One region of the Geobacillus sp. LEMMY01 genome, then DNA from elsewhere that is predicted to be linked to it. Evidence: riboswitches for the same ligand, from Rfam matches in the RefSeq annotation. Region 1 holds a riboswitch; each other region holds the start of a gene.
The links. Region 1 has a riboswitch for S-adenosylmethionine ahead of mtnW (2,3-diketo-5-methylthiopentyl-1-phosphate enolase). Riboswitches for the same ligand answer to the same signal wherever they lie in the genome.
Positions count from the first base shown of each region.

Region 2: it holds a riboswitch for S-adenosylmethionine, as region 1 does, so the genes downstream of both, B1A75_RS07555 (methionine ABC transporter ATP-binding protein) here and mtnW (2,3-diketo-5-methylthiopentyl-1-phosphate enolase) in region 1, are expected to answer to the same signal.
Region 3: it holds a riboswitch for S-adenosylmethionine, as region 1 does, so the genes downstream of both, metK (methionine adenosyltransferase) here and mtnW (2,3-diketo-5-methylthiopentyl-1-phosphate enolase) in region 1, are expected to answer to the same signal.
Region 4: it holds a riboswitch for S-adenosylmethionine, as region 1 does, so the genes downstream of both, B1A75_RS04000 (bifunctional homocysteine S-methyltransferase/methylenetetrahydrofolate reductase) here and mtnW (2,3-diketo-5-methylthiopentyl-1-phosphate enolase) in region 1, are expected to answer to the same signal.

Region 1 is NZ_MVKA01000007.1:81,580-88,915, forward strand. It holds gene B1A75_RS05105 (phosphate propanoyltransferase) at 1-390, opposite strand, end outside; gene B1A75_RS05110 (MarR family winged helix-turn-helix transcriptional regulator) at 478-927, opposite strand; gene B1A75_RS05115 (ZIP family metal transporter) at 1,147-1,881, shown strand; gene B1A75_RS05120 (1,2-dihydroxy-3-keto-5-methylthiopentene dioxygenase) at 1,927-2,469, opposite strand; gene B1A75_RS05125 (methylthioribulose 1-phosphate dehydratase) at 2,504-3,136, opposite strand; gene mtnX (2-hydroxy-3-keto-5-methylthiopentenyl-1-phosphate phosphatase) at 3,133-3,795, opposite strand; gene mtnW (2,3-diketo-5-methylthiopentyl-1-phosphate enolase) at 3,792-5,033, opposite strand; SAM riboswitch class I at 5,105-5,213, opposite strand; gene B1A75_RS05140 (pyridoxal phosphate-dependent aminotransferase) at 5,298-6,485, opposite strand; gene B1A75_RS05145 (carbon-nitrogen family hydrolase) at 6,583-7,336, shown strand, end outside.
Region 2 is NZ_MVKA01000012.1:14,364-21,699, forward strand. It holds gene B1A75_RS07530 (arsenate reductase family protein) at 1-241, shown strand, start outside; gene gcvH (glycine cleavage system protein GcvH) at 336-719, shown strand; gene B1A75_RS07540 (toprim domain-containing protein) at 1,115-1,474, shown strand; gene B1A75_RS07545 (thioredoxin family protein) at 1,471-1,785, shown strand; gene B1A75_RS07550 (sterol-binding protein) at 1,942-2,289, shown strand; SAM riboswitch class I at 2,363-2,472, shown strand; gene B1A75_RS07555 (methionine ABC transporter ATP-binding protein) at 2,563-3,591, shown strand; gene B1A75_RS07560 (methionine ABC transporter permease) at 3,581-4,249, shown strand; gene B1A75_RS07565 (MetQ/NlpA family ABC transporter substrate-binding protein) at 4,264-5,115, shown strand; gene B1A75_RS07570 (hypothetical protein) at 5,243-5,434, opposite strand; gene B1A75_RS07575 (carboxymuconolactone decarboxylase family protein) at 5,610-5,972, shown strand; gene sufC (Fe-S cluster assembly ATPase SufC) at 6,208-6,987, shown strand; gene sufD (Fe-S cluster assembly protein SufD) at 7,005-7,336, shown strand, end outside.
Region 3 is NZ_MVKA01000011.1:81,000-88,335, reverse strand. It holds partial or broken gene B1A75_RS07440 (hypothetical protein) at 100-318, shown strand; gene pckA (phosphoenolpyruvate carboxykinase (ATP)) at 822-2,408, opposite strand; SAM riboswitch class I at 2,627-2,741, shown strand; gene metK (methionine adenosyltransferase) at 2,871-4,082, shown strand; gene B1A75_RS07420 (gamma carbonic anhydrase) at 4,105-4,653, opposite strand; gene B1A75_RS07415 (tetraprenyl-beta-curcumene synthase family protein) at 4,814-5,896, shown strand; gene mnmM (tRNA 5-(aminomethyl)-2-thiouridylate-methyltransferase MnmM) at 5,954-6,541, opposite strand; gene B1A75_RS07405 (YtzC family protein) at 6,836-7,099, shown strand; partial or broken gene B1A75_RS20210 (glycogen biosynthesis protein GlgD) at 7,179-7,336, shown strand, end outside.
Region 4 is NZ_MVKA01000005.1:64,804-72,139, forward strand. It holds gene B1A75_RS19780 (hypothetical protein) at 1-97, shown strand, start outside; gene metH (methionine synthase) at 172-3,582, opposite strand; gene B1A75_RS04000 (bifunctional homocysteine S-methyltransferase/methylenetetrahydrofolate reductase) at 3,575-5,422, opposite strand; SAM riboswitch class I at 5,492-5,594, opposite strand; gene B1A75_RS04005 (zinc ribbon domain-containing protein) at 5,708-6,091, opposite strand; gene B1A75_RS04010 (ABC transporter ATP-binding protein) at 6,428-7,336, shown strand, end outside.

The sequences.
Region 1 (7,336 bases):
AAACGTTTCCGCATCTTTCGGCGTCATATGAATGTGCCGCTTGGCGATGATCACCCCTTTGTCGACGGTCACTGTCCCCTTCGGCCCGTGAATCGTGATGCCCGGCGTCCCGTCAATGTCGCCGGATAAGCGGACCGGCGGCGCGACACCGAGCTTAAAGCTGTCCGTTTTTGAAATCTCGAGCTGGGTGAGCGAACGGACCGGGCCGAGGACGCGGACGTTTTCGATTTTCCCTTTCGGTCCTTCGACCGTCACCGTTTCTTTGGCGGCGAACTGACCGGGTTGCGACAGCGGCTTGAGCATCGTCAGCTCGGCGTCTTCGCCAAACAGCGCCGCCATATGCTCTTTCGATAAATGAATGTGGCGGTTGGACACCCCAACGGGAATCATCAATGGCGATCTCTCCTTTTTCTTGCAGTGTTATTTTCTTTATATAACGTATCCATTTTCAGCAAAATTAAAGAGACTGACGCGAGGTCAGTCTCTGCTTTTTGCGCCGTAGCCTAATTTTTTCAGCAACACGATCGCCTGTTCCTTTTCTTCCGGCGTCAGCGCCGCCACCGTTTCATGGATGGTCTCGGCATGTTCGGGGAACACGCGCTGGATGAACTGCCGGCCGCTGTCGGTGATCGACGCATACGTCACGCGGCGATCCCGCTCACAGGCGCGGCGGATGATCAGCCCCTTGCTTTCAAGCTTGTCGATGACATACGTGATGCTGCCGCTGGCGAGCAAAATTTTTTCCCCGATTTGCTGGAGCGGCTGATCGCCTTTATGGTAAAGCAGTTCGAGCACCGCAAATTCGGTCGGATTGACGCCGAACGATTGAATCGACTTGTTTACTTGGTCGCTGATCGACCGGTATGCCCGCGATAACACGATGAATAATTTTAATGACTGCTGCAACGCCTGCTCCTTTTGTTCCATAGCATCCAACCCTTTAAAGTTGACATTTTCTTACTTTCATTATACTGGAACAGCGAATTCCCGGGCAACCGTTTTTTGTTCGCGATGATGCATTTTCCTCGCCAACGGCTTTCGCTTCGGCTATGATAATTTATTATATGTCGGCGCTTGGGCGACTGTCACATTCCACTGAACGATGCATATGTGAAGAAGGAGAAAGGGTGTCAGGGAGGGAAGTGGATGAACCAAGTGTTGGCCGGAAGCGTGCTCTCCGCCTTATCAACCGGGCTTGGCGCCGTGCCGATTTTGTTTATGGCCAAATCGCTCACCCACCGGTGGCGTGACGTGCTGCTGGCCTTTTCCGCCGGCATTATGATGGCGGCTTCGATGGAAAGCCTCATCCCCGAAGCATTGCGTACCGGCGGCTTTGGTGCGCTGGCCATCGGACTGGCGGCAGGTGTGCTCGTATTGACGCTGCTTGAAATGACTGTCCCTCACATCGACTTGGAACATACGAAAAGCGGCTTACAATTTGATGAAAAAGCGATGCTCATCATTGCTGCCATTGCCTTGCACAATCTTCCGGAAGGACTGTCGGTCGGGGTGAGCTACGCCTCGGACAGCTCTTCGCAAATCGGCAATTTAATCGCCCTGGCGATTGGCTTGCAAAATGCACCGGAAGGGTTTTTGGTCGCTTTGTTTTTAGTCAACCAGCAAATCGGCCGCTTTCAAGCGTTTCTCATTGCCACGTTGACCGGAGCGGTGGAAATCGTCACATCGTTGCTTGGTTTTTACTTAACCTCCCTCTTTCGCGGGCTCGTTCCGTACGGGTTGGCGTTTGCCGCCGGGGCGATGCTGTTTATCATTTACAAAGAGCTCATTCCCGAAAGCCATGGCGATGGAAATGAACGGACATCGACGTATGCGTTTATTGTCGGCATTTTGTTTATGATTTTTCTAACACAATCGATTTAACGAAAACACCCCGCCGCCTGTATATAAGCAGCGGGGCGTTCGTTGTTATTGGACAGCTTCCTCTTTTTCTTCATACGGATGAGCGACCCAGCCGGACGGGTCGATAAACAAGCGGACAGCAACGACCCGACGGTCATCCATGAGCGTAAAGTAGTGCGGATTCCCTTCCGGCACGGAAATGACGTCGCCGGCTTCAAGCTCTACATCAAAATAGCCGGTTTCTTTGTCGCCTTTGATGATGAAAATGCCATGGCCGGCCGTAATGGCGCGCACTTCATCTTCCGTATGGATGTGCACTTGTTCAAATTTTTTCAGCAGTTCATCCAAGTTCGGCGTCGCGTCGGACAGGGCGACGATATCCCACGTTTTGTAGCCGCGGCGCGCCGCCAAATCTTCAATTTCATCTTTGAACGTCGCTAAAATTTCATTTTTTTCTTCATCCGTAAGTACGTATTTGTCGCGCAAGTGCTCCGGCAGTTTCGTGATGTCCCAATGTTCATACAACACCCCTTGACTGTTCAAAAACGCGCGCACATTCTCTTCCCCTTCAATCACTTGGCCCGTTTTTCTCACTTTGATGACTGCCATTGTTCACATCCCCCTTTGGAAAAATGCATATGGATTAGCCAACCGGCAGGCCGGTCCGCTGCAAAAGCAGCCGTTTCACCTGCCAGCGGAACAAAAACTCCCATGCTTCCAAATGTTTTTTCGCTTCAAACGCCGTACGCCCCCAGACCGTGATGCCGTGGTTTTGGATCAACACGGCGCCGGCGTCGCCATGAACATAGTTCGCAAACTCCCGAGCGAGCGTCGGAATGTCGGCGTAATTGTCAATGATCGGGATGCGCACTGCGGCATTTTCCTCCCAAATGCCGAACGCCTTGATGATTTCTTGGCCGGAAAAAACGGCTTCCCCGTTTTGCGCATACAGTTCAGAAATCAAGTTGTTGTCCACGGTATGAACGTGCAGGACGCAGCCGGCATTCGTCCGTCCGTAAATTTCCGCGTGCAAGAGCGTCTCGGCCGATGGCTTCAAGTGCGTGTCCTCCGCCGGTTTTCCGGCGGCGTCAACGAGCAGAAAATCCTCGTCCGTTTGCTTCCGCTTATCCTTGCCGCTCGCCGTCACCAAAAACGTCAACGGGTCGTCCGTCACCTTGATCGACAAATTGCCGCTTGTCGCGAAAAACCAGTCGCGGGCGGCGAGCTCGGCTTTCACTTCCGCGAGCTCGTTCCACTTTTTCACGACGATGCTCATACGATCACCTCCATTCGCTGCAACGCATCAATCACGTCAAAAAACGTCGCAAACGGCGCATGCGGCAAGCCGAGCTCTTGGCATTTTTGGAGCAGAAAATCGCGCGCCAGCACGTAATCCGCTTGCTTCGCCACCGCTAAATCCGTAATCGAATCGCCGATGACGACATGGTACCCGTCCGGGCGGGCAAGCTTGCGAAGGAGCGATGGCTTGCAGCAGCCGCAGCCGTTTTGGCACTCACCGTCGCACGCATGCGGCCATGTAATGCGAATCGTCTCGCCGCTGAAATCGGAGCCGTTGCAAAAAATGCGCTCCGGTTCAATGAGCCCTTCAAGCAGCGGATAGACGAAAAAGTCAATGCCGCCGCTGACGATATAAAGCGGGATTCCCCGCTCTTTCGTAAACGCGACAAACTCTCGGAATCCCGCGCGCAACCGGGCGGTGCACCGCAGGAAATCCACAATTTCATCCTTCAACGTGGACGGAAGGAGGGAAAACATCTTCCCGACTCCTTCCTGAACGGAAATGCGCTCAGCGAGAACGTCGTCTTTTAACGCCTCCCACTCCGGCGGAGCGAACTGTTTCATAATGGCGATGATGTTGTCGTTTTCCGTAATTGTGCCGTCAAAATCACAAAAGAGAACGAGCTGTTTCGTCATGCTTCCACCTCAACGACGCCCCAGCGGTCGATCGCTTTTTGCAGCGCTTCGTTTTCTGCTGCCGCCGCACGAAGCGGACGGCCGGCCAGCACCGCGTCGATCGCCGCGCGAAACGCCCGTCCGCCACCGATCGCCCCGTCCGGATGGCCGTGGATGCCGCCGCCGGCGTTGACGATGCTGTCAAGGCCGAAATCGCGGATGATGAGCGGCACCAATCCCGGGTGAATGCCGGCCGACGGCACCGGAAACGCCCGAGCGAACGGCTCTTGGTCGTCGGTGAGCGCCCTTGCGATGCCAAGCGCCTGCTCACGCTCCAAGGCGACGCTGCCATACGGCGACGGGAACAGGACAAAGTCGGCGCCGGCGAGCCGCAAAAGCTTTCCAAGCCAAAGTGAAGGAGCCACCCCATAAAACTCCGACGGCGTAACGGCGCCGCTGAACGCCGGGTGAGCCATAATCGGCACCGCAATCTCCTCGTCTTCACGCAACGCTTGCAGCACGTCAAGCCCATAAGCGAAGACGTTAAACAACAGCACATCGGCGCCAAGCTCGGCGGCTCGTTTCGCTTTGTCCTTTAACGCAAACGTTTTGCCGGTCAAGTTGACGGCATACAACGTCCGCTTGCCCGTTTGTTCGTACACTTCCTGAAGCGCCGCTTTGCCCTCGGTGATCCGCTTTTCAAACGGCAACAGCTCGCTGTCAAACAAAATTTCATCGTCTTTGACCAGGTCAACGCCGCCGAGCGCCTGTTTTTTCAATTCCGACGTCAAGTACGCCAAATCACGGCCGATGATGCCTTTAAAAATGCTCATCAACAGTGGGCGGTTATGCACCCCGACTTTCTCGCGAATGCCGGCGATGCCAAAGCGCGGCCCGGGAAACTGTTGCTTCCATTCATCCGGAAACTCTAAATCAAGCAGCCGCACTTCCCCATCAAGCGACAATTTGCCAAACGTCGTCACCAACAGAGCCGGCAAATCGGCGCTGAAGTTGACTGTCGGGTAGGCGATTTTCACGATCGCCCGCTTCAGCCGCTTGCCGAAATACGCGTTTACCCGCTCGCTTTCGTCAAGCTCTTCGATCGCAACGACTTCCCCTTTATGTTTGCGGAGCTGCTCTTGCTCTAATGCCGGCAAGTCCGTCCATGTGCCAACCGTCAAGCCGAGCGCGATCCCTTCCGCCTTTTTCCGAATGTCTGTTTCATCATGAAGCAAATACGTTGCAATCACTGCACTCATCGTTCATCCCTCTCAATCTCGAAATAAAAACGCCTCTTCATAAGAAGAGGCGTCACTCATCCATGGCGCTCTTCTTATCTCTCAGCGTTTCCGCTGCAAGAATTAGCACCGTGCTTGGCGCGCGCCAAGCCGGTTGCCGGGCTTCATTGGGCTCGTCCCTCCGCCTGCTCTTGATAAGAAAGCCTGCTTGTTTATGCACTTGTCAAACGATTGGCAAATTTACTTTGAATTATGACATCACCGATTGGCGTTGTCAATCATTTTTCAAAAATTTTTTTCAAACAATCCGAGGCGGCCGATCCGCTCCGCTGCTTCGCGAAGCCGCGCTTCATCGGTCAAGAGGCCGACGCGCACATACCCTTCGCCGTGCTCGCCGAACCCGATGCCCGGTGCGACGGCGACATGCGCCCGCTCAAGCAGCATGTCGGCAAACTGTGCGGATGATATGCCTTTTGGCAGCGGAAGCCAAGCGAAAAACGACCCGGATGGCGCCGGCGCTTCCCAGCCGATCTCGCAGAGCGCAGCGATGAACGCATTGCGGCGCGCCTCATACAATGCGACCAGCTCCGTGACACAATCTTGCGGACCAAGGAGCGCAGCAGCGGCCGCTTCCTGGATGGCGCCGAACAAGCTGACATACAAATGATCCTGAAGCAGCTCAAGCGCCCGAATGATCCGCTCGTTGCCGACGGCAAACGCCACACGCCAGCCGGCCATATTGTATGTTTTCGAAAACGTATAAATTTCGACGCCGACGTCTTTCGCCCCATCGACTTCCAGGAAGCTGACCGGTTTCCGGCCGTCAAAGCCGATCGCCCCATAAGCGAAATCGTGCACGACGGCAATGCCGTACTTGGCGGCAAACGCCACCGTCTCCGCGAAAAATTCCTTTGTCGCCGTCGCGCCGGTCGGATTGTTCGGATAGTTTAAAAACATGAGCTTCGCTCGGTCGGCCACTGCCGCCGGAATGGCTTCATAGTCCGGCAAAAAACCGTTTTCCGCAACAAGCGGCATCATTTCCATCCGCGCGCGGGCAAGCGCGATCCCCGACCAATAGTCCGGATAGCCCGGATCCGGGACAAGCACCACATCGCCCGGGTTGACGAGGCAAAGCGGCAGCTCGACAAGCCCGGCCTTGCCGCCGAACAAAATGGCGACTTCGCGGTCTGGATCGATGTTCACCCCGTATTCACGCGCGTAAAACGCGGCGATGGCTTCTTTCAAAAAGAAGTAGCCTTGAAACGGCGAATATTTATGATATTTCGGATTGGCCGCCGCCCGCTGCATCGCCTCAACGATATGCTTTGGCGTCGGCTGATCCGGGTTGCCTTGCCCTAAATTGATCACGTCGCATCCGGCCTTGATTTTCTCCCCGACTTTCGCGACAAGCGAGGCGAAAAATTGCTTCGGCAACTGCTCAAGCAGCTCGGAAAAAGGAATTTCGATCGTCATCGCCCACACCTTCTTAAAAAATTCTTGAAATTCTAGTGCAACATCATATATCGTAAAAAGCAAAATGTAAAGCAAAATTTTTTCGAGGTGAAAACTCATGACGATCCGCATCGCCTGCCTTCAGCTTGACATTGCGTTTGGCGACCCGAACGAAAACGAACGGCGCGCGGAAAGCGCCATTGAATCGGCCGTCAAGGACGGCGCGAATATCATCGTGCTGCCGGAATTATGGACGACCGGCTACGATTTGACGCGCCTAGATGAGATTGCCGACGAAGGCGCCGAACGGGCGAAAGCGTTCGCCTCCCGCCTAGCGCAAGCACACAGCATCCATCTCGTCGCCGGCTCGGTCGCTAAAAAAACAACAACCGGCGTGACGAACACGATGATCGTAGCTGACCGGAGCGGTCAAATCGTCAGTGAATATAGCAAACTCCATCTGTTCCAATTGATGGATGAACATTTGTATTTGCAGCCGGGAAGCAGCTTAGGCTTGTTTTCGCTCGACGGGCTTTCATGCGCCGGGGTCATTTGCTATGATATCCGCTTTCCGGAGTGGATTCGCGCCCATGTTTTGGCTGGGGCGGAAGTGCTTTTTGTCGTCGCCGAATGGCCGCTTCCCCGCCTGCACCATTGGCGGACGCTCCTGATGGCGCGGGCGATTGAAAACCAATGCTACGTCATCGCCTGCAACCGGGCGGGGCGCGACCCGAACAACGTGTTCGCCGGCCATTCGCTCATCATCGACCCATGGGGCGAAGTGATCGCCGAGGCGGATGAGAAGCCTGGCATTGTCGCGGCGGACATTGATCCTGCACTCGTTGCGGACGTCCGTACGCGCATCCCGGTGT
Region 2 (7,336 bases), on a different contig from region 1:
GCACCGCCAAAGCGGGCTGCCGCTTAGGAAATTTTTTAACACGAGCGGGATGAAATACCGCGAGCTCGGGCTGAAAGATCAGCTAGATCGCGCTTCGGAAGAGGAGATGCTTGACTGGCTCGCCTCCGATGGAATGCTGGTGAAACGGCCGATTTTAACGGATGGCGAGCGGGTTGTTGTCGGATTTCGCGAACAGGAGTATGAGGCGTTTTTCGCTCAGCGGCCGCCGGCGGCGACATAAAAAATTTTTTGAGAAATAGGGCGGATTCGGTGAGTTTTTGCGGAAAATCGGTTATGATGAAAAGGAATACATTTTGTCGCAATGGAGGGATTCGATGAACACGCCGAAAGAACTTCGTTACTCGAAAGAACATGAATGGGTGCGCGTGGAAGGAGACAACGTGCGGATCGGGATCACCGATTTTGCCCAATCGGAGTTGGGCGACATCGTCTTTGTCGAACTGCCGGAAGTTGGAACGGAGCTGACGGCGAACGAGCCGTTCGGCAGCGTCGAGTCGGTGAAAACCGTTTCGGAACTGTACGCGCCGGTCAGCGGCACGGTGGTCGAAGTGAATGAGGCGCTGAACGACAATCCAGAATATGTGAACGAATCGCCGTATGACAAAGCATGGATGATCGTCGTCAAACCGAAAGATTTGAGCGAAATCGACAATTTGTTGACGGCCGAGCAATACGAGGCGATGATCAACGAAGGATAAGTTCGTGCCGCTTTCGCTTTGATTCCGGAACCCGATATACATACTAAATTTTGATGGAACAGAGGTGCTCGCGCTGACGCTGCCACCGATGTTCATCCATAGTACAGGCTGGGAGACCGGAAAGCTGACCGGCGGCTTGCTCGGCTGCTTGGGCGACGGATCAGCCCTTCTGCTTCGGGGGCGTCTGTCGAGTTGACAACCCGATATGAAAATGTTGAAAGACGCGACCGCTACCGTTGAACCGGATCAAAAGATGCAATAGATGTCGATTGTGACGGGAAAGCGGGATGATGTGAAGAAGGCAACGGTGGATGGCCGTTGCTTTTCTTTTTCAACATTTGGCCGGCGCAGGACATACAATAATAGTATCCTCTTTGAAGTTAGGTGGGTCGGACATGCGACGGACGGAAAAAGTGATCATCGTCGAAGGGAGATCAGACAAGCAAAAGGTGGCGGCGGTGCTGAACGAACCGGTCGTCATCGTCTGCACAAACGGCACGATCAGTGATGCGCGCCTTGAGGAGCTGGCTGATGAGCTGGAAGGATACGATGTATACGTGTTGGCCGATGCCGATGAGGCGGGGGAAAAATTGCGCCGGCAGTTTCGCCGTATGTTTCCAGAGGCAGAGCATATTTACATTGACCGGGCGTATCGCGAAGTGGCGACCGCCCCGCATTGGCATTTGGCGCAAGTACTGTTGCGCGCTCATTTCGACGTCCGCATCGAATCGCTCATGAGAGGAAGAGGCGAGTGAAACCGATTGACCGAAAAGAGATCAGACGGGTTGTGAGAGACGAGCCGCTCCTAGCCCTTTATTTGTATACACCGCTGTGCGGTACATGCCAGCTGGCGAAGCGAATGCTTGTTGTGGTGGAACAGTTGTTTCCGGCGCTGCCGTTTTACGAAACGGACATCAACTATATCCCTGAGCAGGCGGCTGAGTGGAAAATTGAAAGCGTTCCTTGCCTGCTTCTTTTTAGGGACGGAACGATCGCAGGCAAGTGGTATGCCTTTCATTCCGTTCCGTATTTGTACGAAGTGATTCAAGCCCGTTTGCCGCACTGACGATTTGCTTTTTTTGACGCCGTTTGACATATTTCTTGGGAAATGACAAAACTAGTGCCTTTTCGCCATCACGGTTGTCGAGATTTTTGTAAAGGATTCTTCCCCCTTTGCATGGAAATATTAAGGAGACAAGGAGAGATAGGGGGAGGATGTTCAATGGAAGTGCGTGAATTGGTCGGGCAGTTCGTGGAACGGATGCAAGTATTGCGCCATTTGTTGCCGATTGTGCCGGATGAGCAACTGTGTGTTCGGTTTGAAAGCGATGACGAAACCGCCTTGCTGTTGATCGGCAAGGAATCAGCCGCTAGAGGGATGGAAAACGATGAACGGAAAACATTGACGGTGCGCGGCTCTAAAGAAGCGCTCGCGTCCTTGCTAAACGGCGAACTGAAGTTGCAGCAGCTCGTCCGGCTGCGTGAAGTGTACGTGTCAGGAAGCTTCCGCCATATGTTGCTGCTTGAGTCGCTCCTCCATTTGGCCAAGCCGTATCGGCACGTCGGATAAAAAATATGTTGACACGATTCGACAAGCAATGATACAATCACACTCGTAATCAATTGAATAGGCGATTGTTGCGCTCTTATCAAGAGAGGTGGAGGGATGTGCCCAATGAAGCCCGGCAACCGTCAGCGCATCTGCTGAAATGGTGCCAATTCACACAAAGCGGCCTGCTTTGAGAGATAAGAGACGGAATGGTGCACAATACCTTTCTGTTCTCTGCGGGCAGAAAGGTTTTCTTTTTGCGCTCTGCCGCCTTGGGGGAAGGAAGGTGAAACGATGATTACACTCGAACAAGTGACGAAAATATATCAAGCCGCCAACGGCTCGGTCACGGCCGTCGACCACGTGTCGCTTGAGATTCGCGAAGGGGAAATTTTCGGCATCATCGGCTACAGCGGCGCGGGGAAAAGCACGCTCATCCGATTGCTCAACGGGCTCGAGAAGCCGACGAGCGGCCGAGTGATCGTCTCCGGGCGCGATATGGCGCGCATCAAAGGTCGGGAGCTGCGCAAGGCGCGCCAAGAAATCGGGATGATTTTCCAGCATTTCAACTTGCTTTGGTCGCGCACGGTCCGGGAAAACATTGCCTTTCCGCTTGAAATTGCCGGCGTCCCGAAGGAGGAGCGGAACAAGCGGGTTGATGAATTGATCGAGCTTGTCGGCCTTTCCGGGCGCGAGGATGCATACCCGTCGCAGCTAAGCGGCGGACAAAAACAGCGGGTCGGCATCGCCCGGGCGCTCGCCAACAACCCGAAAGTCTTGCTGTGCGATGAGGCGACATCGGCGTTGGACCCGCAGACGACCGATGCGATTTTAGACTTGCTTGTCGACATCAACAAGCGGCTCGGGCTCACGATTGTGATCATCACCCATGAAATGCACGTCATCCGCAAAATTTGCGACCGCGTTGCGGTGATGGAAAGCGGCAAAATCGTTGAGCAAGGAGAAGTGCTGCACGTCTTCCGCCATCCGAAGCAGCCGATTACGAAACGGTTTGTCAAGCAGCTGATCGAGCCGGAGGAGACAGAAGAAGCGATTTCCCATTTGTTTGGCCAATACCCGAGCGGGCTGATCGCGCAGCTGACGTTCGTCGGCGCGGCCGCCGGAAAGCCGCTCATCACCGAAGTGGTGCGCCAGTTTGCCGTCGATGTCAACATTTTGCAAGGAAAAATTTCGCAAACCCATCAAGGCGCCTATGGGGTGCTGTTCGTGCACTTCGACGGGGCGAAGGATGAAATCGGCCGGGCGCTTGACTATATTCAACGCCAGCAAGTGGCGGTGGAGGTGATTCACGATGCTCGCTAACCTCCTGCCGAACGTGCAATGGGAGACGATGTGGGCGGCGACGGTCGAGACGCTGTATATGACGGGAGTGGCGGTGGCGGCCACTTTCGTCCTCGGGATCATTCTCGGATTGCTTTTATTTTTGACATCAAAGGGCAACCTATGGGAGAATCGGGCGGCCAATGCGGTCATCGCCGCATTCGTCAATATTTTCCGCTCCATTCCGTTCATTATTTTAATTATTTTGCTCATTCCGTTTACGAAATGGCTCGTCGGGACGATGCTTGGCGCCAATGCGGCGCTGCCGGCGCTCGTCATTGGGGCTGCGCCGTTTTATGCCCGCATGGTCGAAATCGCTCTTCGCGAAATTGATAAAGGCGTCATCGAAGCAGCCCAAGCGATGGGCGCCTCAACGTGGACGATTATTTGGAAAGTGTTGCTGCCGGAGTCATTGCCGGCGCTTGTCTCCGGCATTACCGTCACTGCGGTGTCGCTCGTCAGCTATACAGCGATGGCTGGGGTCGTCGGCGCCGGCGGGCTTGGGAACTTGGCGTATTTGGAAGGGTTCCAGCGCAACCATAACGATGTGACGTTTATTGCGACCGTGTTGGTTCTAGTCATTGTGTTTGTCATTCAGTTGATCGGTGACTTTGTCACTTCGAAAATAGATAAACGATAAAGGAGGAACGATCGATGAAGAAATGGTTGGGTGTTTTGCTCGCTGCCATTCTTGTGCTCGCTTTGGCGGCATGCGGCGGCAACAATAACGACAACGCGGAAGGCGGCGAAGACGGCAAATTGGTGAAACTGAAAGTCGGCGCTTCGAACGTGCCGCATGCGGAAATTTTGGAAAAAGCGAAACCGATTTTGAAGAAAAAAGGCATTGACTTGGAAATCATCACATTCCAAGATTACATCTTGCCGAACAAAGCGTTGGCGGATAAAGAAATTGATGCCAACTACTTCCAGCACATTCCGTATTTAGAATCGCAAAAGAAAGAATATGGCTATGATTTCGTCAACGCCGGCGGCATTCATATCGAGCCGATCGGCTTATACTCGAAAAAATATAAAAGCATTGAAGAACTGCCGGACGGCGCGACGATCATCATGAGCAACTCGGTCGCCGACCATGGCCGCATTTTATCGATGCTGCAAGAAAAAGGGCTCATTAAATTGAAACCGGGCGTCGATAAAACGAAAGCGACGGTCAATGACATCATCGAAAATCCGAAGCATTTAAAATTTAAGGCCGATGTCGACGCCGGGCTTCTGCCGCAAATTTACAAAAACGGCGAAGGTGATGCGGTTCTGATCAACGCCAACTATGCGCTTGATGCCGGTTTGGATCCGGCGAAAGACCCGATCGCCGTTGAGTCGCCGAAAAACAATCCGTATGTAAACATTATTGCGGTGCGCAAAGGCGATGAAAACCGGAAAGAAATTAAAACGCTTGTCGAAGTGTTGCAATCGAAAGAAATCCAAGATTTCATTAAAGAAAAATACCACGGCGCCGTCATTCCAGCGGCGGAAAACAATCAATAACGGGAGCGTTTCGCTTCCGTTTCTTTTTTGTCCCCAAAAAGCCGCTCCCCTTACACGAAGAAAGCGGCAAAGTTCAAAACGGCTCTCAATGCGAGGACGCCGCCGCCGACCCGCTTTTTCCACTGCCTCATCGGCCGTTCAAGCGCGCCAGTACGGCGGCGAGCATCACGATGATGACGCAGTTTTGCAGGGCGATCACCGCCGTTAAGCTGAAGGCGCCGTCTCCTCGTTCACCGAGGGTGTTGCCGATGATGATCCACGCCAAAAACGAAGCGGCAGCGGCTGTTAAGGCAAAGACAACCCAACGAATCAATGGCATTTCCCCCTTTCCCATTATGATGGAAGTTGAACAGAACAGGCGGTTTTCATCATGACGTTCCATCTATGTTAGCGAAACGGTGATGTTTCCACATGCTTTGAATACTATTCGTTGTTTAATTTCGTTTTCCTCCATGCATACTAACAGCAGAAACGAACAAAGGAGGAAAACGGAGATGAACAACGGAACACATGCATCGGTCGAAACGGCGCTTCGCCACTACAAGGAAGGGCTTGGAGTGTTTACCCAAAAACTTCCAAACGTGGCGGAACGGTTTAACGCATTTACGGAAGCTTGTTTTGCTGAGGGAGCGCTGTCGAAAAAAGAAAAACAATTGATCGCCCTTGGCATCAGCTTGACGACGCAGGATGAATATTGCACGATTTACCATGCGAAAGGCTGCCTCGATGAAGGAGCGTCCGAACAAGAAATTTTGGAAGCGTGCGCGGTGGCGGCCGCGTTTGGCGGCGGGGCGGCGATGAGCCAGGCGGTGACGCTCGTGCAAGAATGCCTCCGCGAGCTGCGGACGACTCACTAGACTCCGGAAAAAACGGGGTCTTTTTTTTTTGCAAAAACTCGTACAAGCTTGCGGTTTTCGTGTAAAATAATAAAAGGCGCTGTTTTTTCACACGGTCATAGTGAAAACAGAGCGGGAAAGTTGCAGACAGTTTTCATTTGTTATAAAATTGTAATGAGAATAAAATGAGAATGAGCGATCGCTAGAAGACCAGCGAGCTAGGATGACTCTCAATCGGGAATTGGAGGTATGTTGCATGGCAGTCTTGACGATTCGCAATCTCCACGTCGCCGTGGAGGGAAAAGAAATTTTAAAAGGAGTTGACTTGGAAGTCAAAGGCGGGGAAATCCACGCCATCATGGGTCCGAACGGAACGGGGAAATCGACGCTGGCATCGGCCATTATGGGCCATCCGAAATATGAAGTGACAGAAGGATCGGTGACGCTTGACGGCCAAGATGTCCTCGAGATGGAAGTCGACGAGCGGGCGCGCGCCGGCCTGTTTTTGGCGATGCAATACCCGAGCGAAATCAGCGGGGTGACGAACGCTGACTTTTTGCGCGCTGCGATCAATGCCCGGCTTGGCGAGGGCAACGAAATTTCGCTCATGAAATTCATCCGCAAGCTTGATGAAAAAATGGCGTTTCTTGAAATGAATCCGGATATGGCGCACCGCTATTTGAATGAAGGGTTCTCGGGCGGGGAGAAAAAGCGGAACGAAATTTTGCAGCTGATGATGCTTGAGCCGAAAATCGCCATTTTGGACGAGATCGACTCCGGATTGGACATTGACGCGCTGAAAATTGTCGCCAAAGGCGTTAACGAAATGCGCAGCAGCGAGTTCGGCTGTTTGATCATCACCCACTACCAACGGCTGTTGAACTACATCACGCCGGATTACGTGCACGTCATGATGCAAGGGCGCATCGTCAAGTCCGGCGGTCCGGAACTGGCGCAGCGGCTTGAGGCGGAAGGGTACGACTGGATCAAAAAAGAGCTTGGCATCGAAGACGAAACGGTCGGACAAGAAGCGTAAGCGTTAGGAGGAGGATTATGGCGACAGAAACGAAAATCCCATTCGATGAAACATACATCCGCACGTTCTCAAGCGGGCGCGGCGAGCCGGATTGGCTGACGGCGCGGCGTCTTGAGGCGCTCGAGCTGACGGAGCGGCTGCCGCTTCCGAAACCGGAGAAGACGAAAATTGACAAATGGAATTTCACCGAGTTTGCCCGCCACACGGTCGACAGCGCGCCGTATGCTGCCTTAGACGATTTGCCGGAAGCGGTCAAGGCGCTCATTGAAGCGGGCGAAGGAACGAAAAACTTGTACGTGCAGCGCAACCATACGCCGGCGTATGTGTCGCTGTCCGATGAATTAAAAGA
Region 3 (7,336 bases), on a different contig from region 1:
AGCTTGTCCAACTCGGCCGTAATGCGTGTTTTTATAAAATCGCGAGCGAGAAAACCCACTTCTTCAGATGTGGGATGAAAGAAGGAGGGAGGTGAAAAGATGCCCACGATCACCTTAAAATTGGAGCTTTACAAACCAACGAAAGCCAAGCAAGAGATGTATGAGAAGATGTCCGACATCAACACCCAATTTGCCAATTGGCTGTTGAATCATCCCGAGCTGAATCAAGCGACGAGCAAACTATTTAAAGCGTTTTCGTCGCAACGGTTTCCTTCTGCCATCGCTTGCCAGACCATTCGAGATGTAAAGTTTCAAAGGATGGCCGAAATCCAGACGCCATTTCCGATTCCTTCAAAAAATGACATGAAGCTAATCGATTTAGCGTGCACATTTCTCCAAGTGTATTCCCATCCTAGACTGATCGAAAGGAGAAAGTTCTTTAGGCCTTTGCCTTGAGCCGTCTTCTTCTTTGTATGTTCTTGTATATGCAACAGAAACATGAGAATGCTTGAGACGACATAGAAAAATAAGGTGATATTGATTAAAAGGAACGGCGACCCTACACTGACAATCAAACTCCCGATCGGCCATGCGCTAAGTTTGATGAATTGGTCTAACGTGTTTAAAAAACTGTTGGCTTTCAAGATTCCCTCCTTACAGAATGCGTTTGATCGAGTCCGATTGTTTTTGAGGTCGTCTGAGGCGAATGAAACGGACCGACGTACAGAAATGTCTAACGATTCAGTGTCGGAGACTAAAGCAGAGGAAAGAACAGAAAACCCGGCCGGACAGGAGTTGTTCCCTGTCCGGCCGGGTTCTTGTTAAACGAGCGGTCCGCCGAGTTTTTCAATGGACGGATCGATGTGGGCGAATTTTTGGAAGTTGGCGCGGAACTTTTGCGCCAGCTCTTTTGCTTTTTGTTCGTATGCTTGTTTGTCGGCCCATGTGTTTTGCGGCTGCAGGACGTCATCCGGCACGCCCGGGACGCGGGTTGGGATGGCGAGGCCGAAAATCGGGTCTTGCACCGTTTCGACGTTGTCCAGCTCCCCTTCGACGGCGGCTTGCACCATCGCCCGGGTGTAGGCGAGCTTCATGCGGCTGCCGACGCCGTACGGTCCCCCTGTCCAGCCGGTGTTGACCAAAAAGACGCGGACGTTGTGTTCGGCGATTTTTTGCCCGAGCATTTCCGCGTATTCGACGGCCGGGCGCGGCAAAAACGGTGCGCCAAAGCATGTCGAGAACGTCGCTTCCGGTTCGGTGACGCCGCGTTCGGTGCCGGCGAGTTTGCTTGTGTAGCCGCTTAAGAAATGGTACATCGCTTGTTCGCGCGTCAGCTTGCTGATCGGCGGCAGGACGCCGAACGCATCAGCCGTCAAAAACACGATCGTGGACGGGTGGCCGGCGACGCTCGGGTCGATGATGTTTTGGATCGCTTGAAGCGGGTAGGCGGCGCGCGTGTTTTCCGTCAGCGTGCCGTCGTCGTAATTGGGCACCCGCGTCGCGTCATCGAGAACGACGTTTTCGAGCACCGCGCCGAAACCGATGGCGTCAAAAATTTGCGGCTCTTTCTCGCGCGACAAGTTGATGCATTTCGCATAGCAGCCGCCTTCGATGTTGAAAATGCCGCGGCTTGACCAGCCGTGTTCATCATCGCCGATCAAGCGGCGGTTCGGGTCGGTCGAGAGCGTCGTTTTTCCCGTTCCCGACAAGCCGAAAAAGAGGGCGACGTCGCCTTCCTGGCCGACGTTGGCCGAGCAGTGCATCGGCAGGATGCCTTGTTCCGGCAGCAAATAGTTCATCACCGAGAAAATCGATTTTTTCATTTCGCCGGCATACTCGGTGCCGCCGATCAACACGGTGCGCCGTTCAAACGAGATGATGATGAACGCTTCCGAGCGCGTGCCGTCGACTTTCGGGTCGGCTTTAAAGTTCGGCGCGCAAATCACCGTAAATTGCGGCTCATGCGCGGCGAGCTCCTCGGCGCTCGGCCGGATGAACAGCTGATGGACGAACAAGTTGTGCCAGGCGAATTCGTTGACGACTTGAATCGGCAACCGGTATTTCGGATCGGCGCCGGCAAAGCCTTTAAACACGAACAGTTCATCTTTATTCATTAAATAGTCGAGCACTTTGTCGTACAGTTTATCAAACGTCTCCGGAGACATCGGCTGGTTGACCGCTCCCCAGTCGATCGTTTGCTTCGTTGACGGTTCTTCGACGATGTATTTGTCTTTCGGCGACCGCCCCGTGTACTTGCCGGTTGTCACCGCGACGGCCCCGGTGTGCGTCAGCCGGCCTTCATTCCGCTGCAGCACTTTCTCGACGAGCTCGGCAACGGACAGTTGATGATGCACGTACGGTTTTTGTAGCAATAAATCAAGCTTATTTGTCATGTTTGCGATCCCCATATCCAAAACCTGCCTTCTTTTTGTAATCACTCTTGAAAATAGTATAACACATTTTTATTAATAGTCCATACTAATTGTGTGGGTTTTTCAAACTTTATTTTTCCCATTGTGTTGATTGCCTTGAGGAAAGAATTTTCGCGGCTGGAAATGATAAAAAATGAATTTCTATAGTTGACTTTGCCGATTCCGTTGCGATATGATAAGTCATTGAACGGATACTCTTATCCCGAGCCGGTGGAGGGACAGGCCCGATGAAGCCCAGCAACCGTCACAACTGTACATGTGTGAAATGGTGCTAACCTGTGGCAAGGCGCAGTCCTTGAACGATAAGAGTGAAAGGAAGCAATACGATTGCTCTGACCTTTCCTCAGCCGTTACAGGAAAGGTTTTTTATATTGCGAAGGGAAAAAGGGAAATGAGTTCCGTGTCGCCACATTATGCCAAGAGGAGGAAACAAACCGAATGTCAGCCAAACGCCGCTTGTTTACTTCAGAGTCTGTGACGGAAGGACATCCGGATAAAATTTGCGACCAAATTTCCGACGCCATTTTGGATGCCATTTTGGAAAAAGACCCGAACGCCCGCGTCGCCTGCGAAACGAGCGTCACGACCGGGCTGGTGCTCGTGAGCGGGGAAATCACGACATCAACATACGTGGACATTCCGCGCATCGTCCGCGATACGGTTCGCGAAATCGGCTACACGCGCGCCAAATACGGATTTGACGCCGATACGTGCGCGGTGCTGACGTCGATTGACGAACAATCGCCGGACATTGCGATGGGGGTTGACCGGGCGCTCGAGGCGCGCGAAGGTCAGATGACTGACGAGGAAATTGAAGCGATCGGCGCCGGCGACCAAGGGTTGATGTTTGGGTTCGCTTGCAATGAGACGGAAGAATTGATGCCGCTGCCGATTTCGCTTGCGCACCGCTTGGCGCGCCGATTGGCGGAAGTGCGCAAAACGGACGTCTTGCCGTACTTGCGGCCGGACGGGAAAACGCAAGTGACGATCGAATACGATGAAAACGGCAAACCGGTGCGCGTCGATACGATCGTCGTTTCCGCGCAGCATCATCCGGAAATTACGCAGGACCAAATCCAACGCGACATTAAAGAACAGGTCATCAAGCCGGTCGTGCCCGCGGAGCTGCTTGATGAGGACACGAAATATTTCATCAACCCGACAGGACGGTTTGTCATCGGCGGTCCGCAAGGGGATGCTGGGTTGACGGGGCGGAAAATCATCGTCGATACGTACGGCGGCTACGCTCGCCACGGCGGTGGCGCGTTCTCGGGCAAAGATCCGACGAAAGTCGACCGCTCGGCGGCGTATGCGGCCCGCTATGTCGCGAAAAACATCGTCGCGGCAGGACTGGCCGACAAATGCGAAGTGCAGCTTGCCTACGCGATCGGCGTCGCCCGCCCAGTTTCGATTTCGATCGATACGTTCGGCACCGGCAAAGTGTCGGAAGACATTTTGATTGAGGTCGTGCGCAACAACTTCGATCTCCGCCCGGCGGGCATCATCAAAATGCTCGACCTTCGCCGCCCGATTTACAAACAGACGGCTGCTTACGGCCATTTTGGGCGTACGGACATCGACCTGCCGTGGGAGCGCACCGACAAAGCCGCCTTGTTGAAAGAACAAGCGCTGGCGTTGGCGGACAAGTGATGAAAGAAAAAGAGCTGCCTGATCACGGCAGCTCTTTTTTGTTGGCGCACGATGTCCGCTGTTGCTGCAGCGCTTTGTAATACTGCCCTTTCTCAACATATTCGCGGCGGATGCGCTCCATTTCGCGGATGTCGTCTTCGGTCAGCTCGCGGACGACTTTCGCCGGCCGGCCGAGGGCGAGTGTGTTCGGCGGAATTTTTTTGCCCGGCGGCACTAAACTGCCGGCGCCAATAAACGCGCCTTCCCCGATTTCCGCGCGGTCCAAAATGATCGAGCCCATGCCGATGAGCGCGTTTTTGCGGATGATGGCGCTGTGCAAAATGACTTGGTGGCCGATTGTTACGCCGTCTTCAATGATAAGCGGATTGTGTGGACTTTGATGCAAAATTGAGTTATCTTGAATATTGACCCGGTTGCCAATCACCGTTGGCGCCACATCGCCGCGAATGACGGTGCCAAACCAAATGCTCGTCTCTTCGCCGATCACGACATCGCCGGTGATCGTCACATAGTCGGCGATAAAGGCGGAGGCGGCAATTTGCGGCGTTTTGCCTTTGTATGGGTAAATCATCGCTTTCGTTCCTTTCTTAATGTAAAATAGTCCGCTCACTTTTATTTTACAAAGTAAGGATCGTAAATGAAAGAGAACAGCAGCTGGATTCGTTTGCCCTGGTGATGGGGATGGCAATACTAGGAGACAAGAGCATCGTTTTTGCCCCGAGGTGAGCTGATTGAAAATTCCGACGCATCCAATCGCATTGATGAAAATGGTGTATCGTGACGTGCTTCCGCTTGTCCATCGCGAGCTTGCCTATTGGCGGCAGCGGGCGGAGCGCATCCCTGACCCCGAGCTGCGGCGCCAAGCGCTCGCGAGCATCGCTTCGAAAACGTTCCATTGCGAAGGCGGCTCCATTTTGGCGCTCTTGGCCGGAGAAAACATGGAGGCCTGCATCCGCTTTATCGTTGCTTACCAGACGATCAGCGATTATTTGGATAATTTGTGCGACCGCAGCACCTCGCTCGATCCGCTCGACTTTCGCGCCTTGCACGATTCGATGCCGGACGCCTTGACGATCGGCGCGGAGCCGTCGAACTATTACCGCCATCGCCGTGAACAGGAAGACGGCGGCTATTTGCCGGCGCTCGTCCGCACGTGCCAAGAGGTGCTCGAGACGGCGCGCCATTATGAGACGATCGCCCCGTTTTTGCATGAATTGGCCGGCTATTATTGCGACTTGCAAGTGCATAAACACGTCGATGTCAACGAGCGGGTGCCGCGGCTTGAGAAATGGTTCGCGCAATACAAAGACGCCTTGCCGCCGATGGAATGGTATGAGTTTTCCGCCTGCTCCGGTTCGACGCTCGGCATTTTCTGCCTCGTCGCCTATGCGTTTGGCGAATCGCTGCCGCCGGAGATGGCGAGACAAGTGCGCGACGGCTATTTTCCATACATTCAAGGGCTGCACATTTTGCTCGACTATTTGATCGACCAGGAGGAAGACCGGGAAGGCGGCGATTTAAACTTTTGCTTTTACTATCCGAATGAAACGGTGATGCTTGAGCGGCTTTGCCATTTCATCGAAGAGGCCGACCGCCATGTTGGCGCGCTTCCGCACGGCGAGTTTCACCGCCTCATTCACCGAGGGCTTCTTGGGTTGTATTTGTCGGATGCCAAGGTGAAAAAGCAGCGCGGGCTGCGCCGGCTGGCGCGCCGGCTCGTCCGCGCCGGCGGGGCGGCGTCGCAGTTTTTCTATTGGAACGGAAAAGCATACCGCTTTTGGCAGGAGCGGCAAAAACGGCTGTCCTTTTCATAAGGGCGGTCGTTTGCTTGTATTGGCAAGGGCAGCGGTTCGTCAGCGGACCGGACGGACTCAGGCGCCCCCATCCGCCCGATTCTCGAGCGCGATCAAAAACGGCGGGTCGTTTTGCCGATTGATGAATTCGTATTTCAAGGCATGGACGCGCCGTTGATCAAGAGAGCGGACGTAATCAAGGAGCGCGTCGCGTTCGCGCTTTCCTTCCGGATGGCCGTGGTACACGACAAGAACGATGACGCCGCCCGGCTTCATGACGGAAAGCAGCTGGCGGACCGCTTCGATCGTCGATTCCGGCTCGGTGACGATTTGCTTATTGCCGCCCGGCAAATAGCCGAGGTTGAACACCGCGCCGGCGATGCGCCCGTGTACATCGGCGGGAAGCGCCTCAAGCATTTCGCTATGGCTTCGTTGAAACAACGTCGCCCGCCCGCATAGCCCATGTTCCGCGAGGCGGGCGGAAGCGGCGGTGATGGCCTCAGGCTGAATGTCAAAGCCGAACACATGGCCGAAATCCCCGACGCGTTGAGCCAAATACACGGTGTCGTGCCCGTTGCCGACGGTCGCGTCGACGGCGATGTCGCCTTCGTTGACCGCTTGATCAAGCAAAAAGCGGGCAAACGGCAAAATGTTCATCAAAGCCATCGGTTGGGCCCTCCTTGCGATCGTTTCATCGTTTACGTTGGCGGGTATGGCGCTGCGGCCAAAGATGTCGGGCGCCATCGCTTTCTCCCTCTAGCCGCCCCATCCTCTACGCCAGCATGGCGGAAACCCTTGAGCTGACCGACATCGGCCTGATCGAGCTGAACGAAGATCCTCACGTCGGCATTGTAACAAAAACTTCATGGAAAATCGACCGCTGCCAATCATTGGCGTGATACGGCCAGCCTATGCGGCGCATAGTAAACATGAGGGAACATCACGAAACGAGGTGAGCAGATGGCAACAAGACAATCTGTTGAGGAATTTTTGCAGCGGTGTGAAGATGTGATCCGCTACGCGAAAGAGCAATATACGGAAGCGCAAAAGCAGGAGCATTACAACATCACCGAATACACAAACGCCCAGCAGATGCTCGAGCAGACGGTCATCGATTTGGCGCACTTGGCGCGAAGCTGCAACGCCCAGCAGCGCGAGCAGCTGCATCGGATGCGGCTCCAACTGGAGCAATTGCAAAACGACATGATTTTGCTTGACCGCTGAAACGGGAAGCGAACGCATGGCGATCATGTTGCCAAACGGCATCTGTTTGCTTGACCGCTGAAACGAGGAGGAACACGACATGAAGCGACGCCTGAAACAAACGAATCCGGAACAAAAAACACGCAACGGCCAAAACAATAACGATTTGGAGCTTGGTTAAGACTTTGACCCGGTGAAGCTGGCGAAAAAGCAATACGAGGAAACGGGCGGCCAACCGATCCGCTCCAAGCAGCGGAA
Region 4 (7,336 bases), on a different contig from region 1:
CCATTCTCCGATGGATTGGAAGAGTATTCGTAGACAAGCGAAAGAAGAATGGCTGAAAAAATTGGAGAATCGTGAACAAATAAAAACAAAAAAGTGACTGTATATCGTTCGGGTGGAGCATTCAACGAAAAACGACAAACGAGCCGGCCTATTCGCCAGCTCGTTTCCTGCTTATAACACATTGAAATACCTCGCTTCCGGATGGGCGAAGACGATCGCCGAAACCGATGCTTCGGGCTCCATCATGTAGCCGTCGGTGAGGCGGATGCCGACATCTTCCGGATGAAGCAGGCGAAACAGCTTCTCTTGGTCTTCCAAGTTCGGACAGGCCGGGTAGCCGAACGAATAGCGCTGGCCTTGGTATTTGGCGGCGAAGCGCTCTTCCATCGTGAAATCCGGGTCGTCCGGGAAGCCCCAACGGTCGCGCATAATTTGGTGGATTCGTTCGGCGAATCCTTCGGCAATCTCGAGCGCCAACGCTTGGATGGCATGGCTTTTCAAAAATTCGCCTTCTTCCTTCCAGCGCTGGGCGAGTTCGCGGACGCCATGCCCGGCGGTGACGGCGAACAAGCCGACGTAATCCATTTCGCCGCTTTCTTTCGATTTCAAATAATCGGCGAGGCAAAGATACGGCGCCCGCGGTTGGCGCGGGAAGTCGAACGTCTCGAGCACTGTTTTGCCGTCAGTCGGATCGTAAATGTAAACCCGGTTGCCGTCGCTTTGCGCCGGGAAGAAGCGGTAGACGCCGGCGGGCTGAATCCAGCGGTGCTCTTTCGCTTCGGCGAGCAGTTCGTCGACGACCGCTTTTAACGCCAACGCTTTTTCGTCTTTCTCTTCAAGCAGCCGTTTCACTTTTCCTTTCAAGCCGAGGTGGTGGCCGAGCACCATTTGCCAGTTGACGTACGGCAAAATGTGGTCAAGCGGCACATTTCGCAGCACGTGGCGCTCGAGATCGGCCGGGATGTAGACCGGCACATCGGTCGAGACGGTCGATTTGACCGCTGTGACCACAGTCGTTTGCCGCGTTGGCTCGCTTTCGGCCGTTTCTTTTTTCTTGTAGTCAATCTCGCCCTGCTGGATTTGGTTGGCAAGGGCGAGCCCGTCCATGGCGTCTTTCGCGTACAGAACCACGCCGTCATATTCAGGCGCGATTTTGTTTTCAGTAAATTTGCGCGTCAAGGCGGCGCCGCCGACTAAAATCGGGGTCGAGATGCCGGCTTGGCGCAAGTCTTGGGCGGTGACGACCATCTGTTGGGCCGATTTCACAAGCAAGCCCGACAACCCGATGATGTCCGGCTGATGTTCGCGCACCGCTTCAATAAGTTGCTGCGGAGCGACTTTAATGCCAAGGTCGATTACCTCGTAGCCGTTGTTGCTTAAAATGATGTCGACCAAGTTTTTGCCGATGTCATGCACATCGCCTTTGACGGTGGCGAGAATGACTTTTCCTTTTGTGCTTCCTTCTTTCTTTTCCATATACGGCTCTAAAAAGGCGACCGCTGCTTTCATCACTTCCGCGCTTTGCAATACTTCAGCGACGATGAGCTGGTTGTTGTTGAACAGCCGCCCGACTTCATCCATGCCGGCCATGAGCGGGCCGTTGATGATGGACAGCGGATCGGAGTAGGTCTCAAGCGCCTTTTCCAAATCGGGAATGAGCCCGTCCTTCGACCCTTCAATGACGTAGCGGGCGAGCCGCTCTTCCAAGCTCAAGTTCGTCTGCGCCGGTTTGGCGGCGGTGATTTTGCTTCGGTAAAATTCGATAAAGGCGTTTAATGTTTCGTCGTTTGTGTCAAAAAGAAGCGCCTCAGCCATTCGCACTTCCTCTTCCGGAATCGAGGCGAACCGCTCCAATTTCTCGGTGTTGACGATGGCGTAATCGAGCCCGGCTTGCGTGCAATGGTACAAAAAGACGGAGTTGAGCACCTCGCGTCCGGCCGGCGGCAAGCCGAACGAGACGTTGCTGATTCCAAGCATCGTCAAGCAATGAGGCAGCCGCTCTTTAATGAGGCGGATGCCCTCAATGGTTTCTTTCGCCGCGCCGATGTATTGCTCATCGCCGGTGCCGACCGGGAAGACGAGCGGGTCGAAAATGATGTCGCGCTCGGGGACGCCGTAGCGGTTCACCAGCAAGTCATACGAACGCAAGGCGATCTCAAGTTTCCGCTCCGCGGTGACGGCCATCCCTTGTTCATCGATCGTGCCGACGACGACGGCGGCGCCGTATTTGTGCAAGAGAGGAACGACTTTCGCAAACCGCTCCTCGCCGTCTTCCAAGTTGATCGAGTTAATGATCGCTTTTCCTTGCGAATAGGTGAGGGCGCGTTCAATGACGCGCTCGTCGGTCGAGTCGATGACGAGCGGCACTTTCACTTTTTTCACGACTTCGCGGACGAACTGTTCCATGTCATAGAGTTCGTCGCGGTCCGGGTCGGCCAAGCAAATGTCGATGACATGGGCGCCGTTTTTCACTTGGGCGCGGGCGATTTCCGTCGCTTCTTCGTACTTGCCTTCGGCGATGAGGCGCTTGAATTTGCGCGAACCGATGACGTTTGTCCGCTCGCCGACAAAGAGCGGGCGCATCGTTTCATCATAAATGAGCGCATCGATGCCCGAGACGGCGTGCACATCAAACGAAGACGGGATTGCCCGCGGTGGAAGATCACGCACCGCTTCGGCAATGGCGCGAATATGGTCGGGCGTCGTGCCGCAGCACCCGCCGACGATGTTGATCCATCCCTTTTCGGCAAAGCGGCGGATTTTCTCCGCCAGCATATTCGGCGTTTCATGATAGTGACCTTCCTCATCCGGCAGCCCGGCGTTCGGGTAGCAGCTGACCGCCGTGTCAGCGAGCGAGGCGAGCGTGCGCAAATGGTCGGTCATAAACTCCGGGCCGGTTGCGCAGTTTAAGCCGACGGCGATCGGCTTCATATGGCGCACAGAGATGAAAAACGCATCGATCGCCTGCCCGGCAAGCGTCGTGCCCATCGGTTCGATCGTGCCGGAAATCATGAGCGGCACGCGGCGGCCGACCGCTTCAAACGCCTTAGAAATGCCGAGAAAACCGGCTTTGACATTCAACGTATCTTGGCACGTCTCGAGCAGGAGAAGGTCGACGCCTCCTAAGAGCAGTCCGCGCGCTTGTTCTTCGTAGGCGGCGACGAGTTCATCAAACGTTGCACCGCCTGTAACCGACAACGTTTTCGTCGTCGGGCCCATCGAACCGGCGACAAAGCGCGGCCAGTCCGGGGTGGAGAACGACTCAGCCGCTTGTTTGGCGAGCTTGGCCGCTTCGATGTTCAGTTCAAGCGCCAAATGACCGAGGCCATATTCGTCAAGCACGATGCGTGTCGCCCCGAACGTGTTCGTTTCAATGATATCAGCGCCGGCGTCCAAGTACGCTTCATGAATGCGGTGGATGACATGCGGGGCGGTCAATGTCAAATATTCGTTGCACCCTTCATACGCCTCGCCGCCAAAGTCGGCGGCCGATAAGTCGGCGCTTTGGATCATCGTGCCCATCGCGCCGTCGATGACAAGAATTTTTTTCTTCAGCTGCTGTTCTAAGGTGACCTTAGCCATGAACAACCTTCCTTTCTTTCGCGGCCGCTTCTTTTTCGTGAATGTAGCGGACAAGCTCGACCGTCATGTCATAGCGCAAAAACGGCGTGATCAAATAAATGCCGTTAAACAAATCGAACGCAGCGTCAATGAGCGATTTGGCGATGGCGATCCCTTCGCGCGCTGCTTGCACCGGGTCGTCGCCGCAGGCGGCCATGCGGGCGCGAATCTCATCGGAAAGGGTGATCCCCGGCACTTCATGATGCAAAAACTCGGCGTTGCGCGCGCTCACAAGCGGCATAATGCCGATGTAAATCGGCGTGTCAAGATGCTTTGTCGCTTCGTACACTTCAACGATTTTCTCTTCCGAGTAAATCGGCTGGGTCAAGAAATAATGGGCGCCGCATTGGATTTTTTTCTCCATCCGCTCGACCGCTTTATCCAAATGGCGGACGTTCGGGTTGAACGCTGCGCCGATCGAGAAGTTCGTTTTTTGCCCAAGCGGTTTGCCCGAGTACGACAGCCCTTCGTTAAACTGGCGGATCAAGCGGATCAAATCGAACGATGATAAATCATACACCGACGTCGCCCCTGGGAAGTCGCCGATTTTCGACGGGTCGCCGGTAATGGCGAGCACGTCGGTGATGCCGAGCGTATGCAAGCCCATCAAATGCGACTGCAAGCCGATCAAATTGCGATCGCGGCATGTAATATGCACAAGCGGGCGGATGCCGAGCCGCTCCTTGATGATCGTGGCGACAGCGGCGTTGCTGATGCGCGGCGTGGCGAGCGAGTTGTCGGCCAACGTCAGCGCATCGATGCCGGCGTCATGGAGCGCTTTCGCCCCGGCAAGAAACTTGTCAATCCCCAATTTTTTCGGCGGATCCAGCTCCACAATGACCGAGCGGCGCGTGCGGGCAAGCTCGGGAAGGGGAGATGGGGCGGGCCGCTCCGCTTGCACTGATACAGACACCGCGCGCCGTTTCACCGTTTTTTCCGTCACCGGCGTTCGGTCGGAGAGCGCTTTTGCCATCGCTTCGATATGTTTCGGCGTCGTGCCGCAGCACCCGCCGATCAAGCGCACCCCTTGGTCGCGGAACGCTTTGGCCGTTTCCTCGAAATATTCAGCGTTCGTCTCATAGACAAGCCGCCCATCGCGGTAATCCGGAAGGCTGGCGTTCGGATACGCCGACAAAAAGGCGCGTTCCGGCAATGGCACTTCCTCGAGCGACCGAAGCATATGATACGGACCGAGACGACAGTTCAGTCCGACGACATCGGCCCCGAGCGCCTCTAGGCGGGCAAGGGCGTCCGCGAGCGGCGTGCCATCTTGCAAGACGCCGACTTCATGGAGCGAGACGTGAGCGATAAGCGGCAAGTCGGTCTCTTTGCGGGCGATGGCAAGCACCGTCTCCAACTCTTCCAAATCGTAATACGTCTCCAGCAGCACGCCGTCGACCCCTTCAGCCAGCAGGACAAACAGCTGCTCGCGAAACGTCCGCTTCACTTCTTCGAGCGTGACGACGCTTTTGTTTAACGTGCGCAGCCCTCCGATCGTCCCGAGCACGTATGCCCGTCCGTTTGCCGCTTGCCTGGCGAGCCGCACCGCCGCGCGGTTGATGGCCGGCACCTCATCTTCAAGGCCGTAGCGGGCGAGTTTGACGTAGTTGGCGCCGTATGTATTCGTCTGAATGACGTCGGCGCCTGCGGCGATATACGCCTCGTGAATATGAACGATTTCATCTGGATTGGATAGATTCAATTCTTCAAAACAACGGTCAATGCCGTGCGAATATAGAAGCGTCCCCATCGCTCCGTCAGCGATGAGAATGCGTTCTTTCAACTCATCCAGCAATCCCACGTTCGATTCCCCCGTTTCTCCGTAGTAAAAGAAAAAAGCCTTCTAAGAAGAAGACTTTTCATTCGCTTCTTCTTATCTTCCAGGCTTCCGCCTGTCTGGATTTAGCACCTTGGCCGCGGGCCAGGTTGCTGAGGGTTCACCGGGCCAGTCCCTCCCCCTCTCTTGATAAGAATATCCGTATGCAATTGTGCGGTAGCGTTTTGATGATTACTATATAATTTAATGTATTTTTCGAAATTATTCAATACGGTGAAGCAAGGAAATTTCAAAAAAGAATTTCTCGGATCAAGGGAGAAGCGCTTTCCCACATCGGGGGCAAAATTGGAAATTGTGCTGCACATGCCCGCCGCAATGAGGGCAATGCTTGTTTGGCTGTTTATGGCTTCCAAATCGGACGTTCAGCGGGTCGGGCTCTTCCTCGCTGTCGACAATGTCCAATAAGGACATGCGTTGTTTTCCCGTCGCATTTTTGTAATGGTAAAACGCTTGAAATACGCCGATGGCGATGACGACAAGGCCGAAAAACGGAAAAAAGTGGGCGGCGGGAAACGGCGAGTCCGCGGTGATGGAGAATGCCATCACCATCCAAAAGATGCCGAACAACACAGCGGCGATGCTGCCGAAGAGTCCTTGCATCGACGGGCCGCGGCCGGGTTTAATGCTTTTCAATTTCATTCCTCCCTAACAGAATTCATAGATATATTATAATAGAAAAAATTGGTTTTTGCCATGTTCAATAGAAACGTTTGAGCAGATAGAGGCCAAAATATTAGACTTTTCATTGGATTCATTTTCCGCTCCCTTGATTATGTCTGACAGACAAGCTTCTGTAAGAGAGGAAAACGGGCGGTATGTTGCCTTATCAATTGCATCGTCGACCATTTTTCGCTTCTTAAGCATTGGCATGGGTGGGAAGACCGTTCAACGATCGTTTTGTCATTGCACTTTCATTGTCTCTATGTTCTAATTAGGAATGATGGAGATGAAGAAGACGGGGGGCTGGAAGTGAACGGGGAAGAGATCATCCGCTTCGAGCGAGTGACAAAGGAATACGACGGCATGGTGGTATTGGATGATGTGAGTTTTGCGATGGAGCGCGGGAAGTTTTATACGCTGCTTGGCCCGTCAGGGTGCGGGAAGACGACGATTTTGCGGCTGATTGCGGGGTTTATCGAACCGACGCAAGGAACGATTTATTTCCATGGAAAGCCGATTCATCACGTCCCGCCGAACAAGCGGCAAGTCAATACCGTTTTTCAAGATTACGCCTTGTTCCCGCATTTGGACGTATTTGAAAATGTCGCCTTTGGCTTGCGCATTAAAAAAATGAAAGAAGCGGACATCCGCCAAAAAGTGAGCGAAGCGCTCCGGTTTGTCAACTTGGAAGGCTATGAGCGCCGCCGCATTCAAGAGATGTCCGGCGGTCAGCGCCAGCGCGTCGCGATTGCGCGGGCGATTGTGAATGAGCCAGAAGTTTTGCTCTTGGATGAGCCGCTATCGGCCTTGGATTTGAAGCTGCGCACGGAAATGCAGTACGAATTGCGTGAGCTCCAACGCCGATTGGGCATTACGTTTATTTTTGTCACGCATGATCAAGAAGAAGCGCTGGCGATGTCCGATTACATTTTTGTTCTGAATAAAGGTAAAATTCAGCAATTTGGGACACCAAAAGAGATTTACGATGAACCAATCAACCGGTTTGTCGCCGATTTTATCGGTGAATCGAACATTTTATCGGGGCGCATGATCGAAGATTTTCTGGTCGAGTTCACGGGCAAGCGGTTTGAGTGTGTCGACCGCGGTTTTGCGCCTAACGAACCGGTCGACGTCGTCATCCGCCCGGAAGATTTGGAACTCGTGGCGCCGGGAGACGGCCAGATTGTCATTCGTGTTGATTCGCTCTTATTCCGAGGC